DNA from 2 places in the Streptomyces sp. NPDC006261 genome. Region 2 is predicted to be linked to the other one. Evidence: riboswitches for the same ligand, from Rfam matches in the RefSeq annotation. Region 2 holds a riboswitch; the other holds the start of a gene.
What was found. Region 2 has a riboswitch for thiamine pyrophosphate ahead of thiC (phosphomethylpyrimidine synthase ThiC). Riboswitches for the same ligand answer to the same signal wherever they lie in the genome.
Positions count from the first base shown of each region.

Region 1: linked by a shared signal. The riboswitch ahead of ABZ154_RS03850 (thiamine ABC transporter substrate-binding protein) and the one ahead of thiC (phosphomethylpyrimidine synthase ThiC) in region 2 are both predicted to bind thiamine pyrophosphate.

Region 1 is NZ_JBEXSI010000004.1:120,629-122,825, reverse strand. Features, by position in the region: gene ABZ154_RS03850 (thiamine ABC transporter substrate-binding protein) at 1-965, opposite strand, end outside; TPP riboswitch at 1,048-1,164, opposite strand; gene rlmN (23S rRNA (adenine(2503)-C(2))-methyltransferase RlmN) at 1,228-2,197, opposite strand, start outside.
Region 2 is NZ_JBEXSI010000019.1:96,245-98,441, reverse strand. Features, by position in the region: gene ABZ154_RS14910 (YibE/F family protein) at 1-1,215, opposite strand, end outside; TPP riboswitch at 1,286-1,419, shown strand; gene thiC (phosphomethylpyrimidine synthase ThiC) at 1,412-2,197, shown strand, end outside.

The sequences.
Region 1 (2,197 bases), on a different contig from region 2:
ACGACCGGGTTCACGAACATGTTCAGCGGCACGTCCTCCTGGAACGTCTTGCTGATCAGGAAGTCCAGCAGCGCCTTGCCGCCCGCCTCGTTCTTCGCACCGTTCAGCAGCCCGGCGTACTCGGTCTGCCGGAAGCAGGTCCCGGTGGAGACGCCGGTGGGGGCCTCCTCGGGCTGCGGGTCGGCGTAGAGGACCTCGACGGGCGGGCTGGAGGCGTAACTGACGACGAGCGGCCGGTCCGCCTTGGCCTTCTTTCCGCCCGCGGAGCCCGAGAACTCCTCGTTGTACGCCTGCTCCCAGCCGTCGACGACCTTGACGCCGTTGGCCTTCAGCTTCTTCCAGTACGCCTCGTAGCCGTCCTCGCCCTGGGTGGCGATGGTGCCGAGGAGGAAGCCGAGGCCGGGCGAGGAGTTCGCCGCGTTCTCGGTGACGAGGAGGTTCTTGTACGCGGGCTTCAGCAGGTCCTCGAAGGTCTGCGGCGGCGCGAGCTTCTTGTCGGCGAAGTACTTCTTGTCGTAGTTGACGCAGATGTCACCGGTGTCGACAGGCGTGACGCGGTGCTTGTCGTCCTGCTCGGTGCCGTCGGCGACCCGGTCCAGGCCCTTGGCCTCGTACGCGGTGAAGAGGCCGTGGTCGAGGGCACGGGAGAGCAGGGTGTTGTCGACGCCGAAGAAGACGTCACCTCGCGGGGAGCCCTTGGTCAGGATCTCCTGGTTGAGGGCGGCACCGGCGTCGCCGCTCTTGAGCAGCTCGACGGTGTAGCCGCTCTCCTTGGTGAACTGCTTCAGCACGTCTTCCGAGGCGTTGAAGGAGTCGTGGGTGACCAGGGTGACCGTCTTGGAGCCGCTGCCCTTCGACGCGCCCGACCCGGCAGAGCTGTCGTCGGAGCCTCCGCAGCCCGCGAGGACGGTGACGCCGAACGCCGCGGCGAGCGCGGTCGAGGCGTACTTCTTGGTGGTGTTCATGTGATTCCTCCTGGAGGTGACCAGGAAGAGACGCGGCCCCGCCCGCCGCCGGGTCGTACCGGAAGCGGGCAGGGCGCAACAGCTTGAGTAAGGTCCGAACTTCCTACCCGGAATGACCCGGGCGAGGTTCAGAGGGTCTGCGGCCAACCTGTCCTTGGTGCCGCACTCTCAGCGCTGTGGCGCTCCCCTGTCGGAATATGAAGTTGATTTCGGCCCAGGCTACACCGGCGGTTTTCGGCCGAGCCCATAGGGCCACCTGCTCTCAGCGCTCGGAGGCCGCCAGCTGCCCGCAGGCCCCGTCGATCTCCTGGCCGCGGGTGTCCCGGACGGTGACCGGCACGCCGTGGGCCGCGATGGCCTCCACGAACGCCTTCTCGTCCTCGGGGCGCGAGGCGGTCCACTTGGAGCCGGGTGTGGGGTTCAGCGGGATCAGGTTGACGTGCACCCGCTTGCCCTTCAGCAGCCGGCCCAGCAGGTCACCGCGCCAGGCCTGGTCGTTGATGTCCCGGATCAGGGCGTACTCGATGGAGATCCGGCGGCCGGACTTCTCCGCGTACTCCCAGGCGGCATCCAGCACCTCGCGTACGTTCCACCGAGTGTTGACGGGGACGAGGGTGTCGCGCAGCTCGTCGTCCGGGGCGTGCAGCGAGACGGCGAGGCGGCATTTGAAGCCCTCGTCGGAGAAGCGCAGCATCGCCGGGACGAGCCCGACCGTGGAGACGGTGATCCCGCGCTGGGAGAGGCCGAGGCCGTCCGGCTCGGGGTCGGTGAGCCGGCGGATCGCTCCGACGACACGGTTGTAGTTGGCGAGCGGCTCGCCCATGCCCATGAAGACGATGTTGGAGAGCCGGGCCGGCCCGCCGGGCACCTCCCCGTCGCGCAGGGCGCGCATGCCGTCGACGATCTGGTGCACGATCTCGGCGGTCGACAGGTTGCGGTCGAGGCCGGCCTGCCCGGTGGCGCAGAACGGGCAGTTCATCCCACAGCCGGCCTGGGACGAGATGCACATCGTGACGCGCTCGGGGTAGCGCATCAGGACGGACTCGACGAGCGTCCCGTCGTGCAGCTTCCACAGCGTCTTACGGGTGGTGTCGTCGTCGCAGCTGATGTGACGGACCACGGACATCAGGTCCGGGAACAGCGCCTCGGCGAGCTTCTCCCGGGACCTGGCGGGGATGTTGGTCCACTGCTCCGGGTCATGCGCGTACCGCGCGAAGTAGTGCTGCGAGAGC
Region 2 (2,197 bases):
GATCGAACCGACCAGCGTCCGGACGATCTCCTCGGCGACCAGCTCGCTGTTGGCCACCGTCCCCACGCTGCTCTGGGCGATGGAGAAGAGCAGCAGCAACGGCAGCGCCGCGCCCGCGTACGCCAGCACCAGGGTGTTCACGACCGAGGCGATGTGGTCCCGTCCGATGCGGATACCTGCCCGGTACAGCCCGCGCCAACCCATCCGCGGGTCCGCCTGGTGCAGCTCCCAGACGGCGGAGGTCTGGGTGACCGTCACATCGTCGAGCACCCCGAGCGATCCGATGATGACACCGGCCAGCAGGAGACCACTCATGTCGATGTCCGGATAAAGACCGTGGATCAGCCCGGTGTTGTCGTCGGTGTTGCCGCTCAGGTCCGCCCAGCCGATGAACAGGGAGCCGAGGAGCCCGATCAGTAGCAGCGAGATCAGCGTGCCGACGACCGCGACAGACGTACGGGCCGTCACCCCGTGGCACATGTAGAGCGCCGCCAGCATGATGGCACTGGCGCCGATCACCGCCACCACCAGCGGATTCGAACCCTGCAGGATCGCCGGCAGGATGAACAGGGTCAGTACGGCGAACGAGACGGCCAGCGCCACCAGCGCCATCACCCCGCGCAGCCGGCCCACCGCGATCACCGCCAGCGCGAAGATCGCGGCCAGCAGCGTCATCGGGATCTTCCGGTTCACATCGGTGACGCTGTACTGGAGGTCGCGGGGCGCGTCGGGGGCGTACGCCACGACCACGCCCTGGCCCTCGCGCAGTTGGCGGGGCGCGTCCGGCTGGACCACCTCGACGAACTTACGGCCCTTGTCGTCGCCGCTGGTCACCTCGACGGTGGCCTTCGCACACTCCCCCTCCTGCTCGGCGACTGCCTCGCGGCCGGAGGGCGTCGAGGTGTCACCGGTGGGGGGGACCTGCGCGGCGTTGACGTCGGCGCAGTCGACCTTGACGACCTGGACGACCTTGCCGTCCTGGGTCTGCCGGTCGAAACCGACGCCGGTGCGCTCGTGGTCGGGAACGCCACCGGGCCAGAACGCGATCAGGCCGACGACGACCGCCGTGGCGAACGGGATCACCACGGCGGCGATGACCTTGCGCAGGTGTTTGGAGACGGGGGCGGCGGGTCCGTGGCTGTGCGTGTGGCCGTGGGAGTGGCCCTGGGGCGGCTGAGGCGGCTGGGGCGCGGGGTCGCTTTGGGGGGAGGTCACGGGGCGATCATCGCAAGAACAGGAGGGCCCTCTGGTCAGCTCGCCGGAAAGGACGCTAGCGTGGAGGCACCTTTGCACACGCGGGAGCTCGGAGCACCGGGCTGAGAGGGCGCTGACCGCCGTACATCCGTACGGGGCACGCTGCGCCGACCGCCGAACCTGTTACCGGGTAATGCCGGCGTAGGGAGTAGGTCTCATGACCACAGCGGACGCACGCACGCCTGCCTCGAAACAGAACGACGGAACGCCGGACGGCACGACGCCGGTCGGGGCGCCGAACGACGAGGCCGGAAAGTCCATCGGCTGGCACAAGGGGTACGTCCAGGGCTCACGCCAGGACCTCCGGGTGCCGGTCCGGCAGGTGCATCTCACCAACGGCAAGGACGTGACGCTGTACGACACGTCGGGGCCGTACACCGATCCCGGAATCGACACCGATGTCCGCCGGGGCCTCGCGCCCCTGCGGGAAAACTGGATCATCGCGCGCGGCGACACCGAGGAGTACGCGGGTCGCCCGGTCCGTCCCGAGGACGACGGGCTCAAGCACACCTCGCCGCGCGGCGGGCTGCGTAACCTCGACGCCGTCTTCCCCGGCCGCCCGCGCCAGCCGCGCCGCAGCCGCGACGGACGACCCGTCACCCAGCTCGCGTACGCCCGGCGCGGGGAGATCACCCCGGAGATGGAGTACGTCGCGATACGGGAGAACGTCGAGGCCGAGGTCGTCCGCGAGGAGATCGCGGCGGGCCGGGCCGTGTTGCCGGCCAACGTCAACCATCCCGAGATCGAGCCGATGATCATCGGCAAGCGGTTCCTGGTGAAGGTCAACGCCAACATCGGCAACTCGGCCGTCACCTCCTCCATCGAGGAGGAGGTGGACAAGATGACCTGGGCGACCAAGTGGGGCGCCGACACGGTCATGGACCTGTCCACCGGCCGCAACATCCACACGACCCGCGAGTGGGTGCTGCGTAACTCCCCCGTG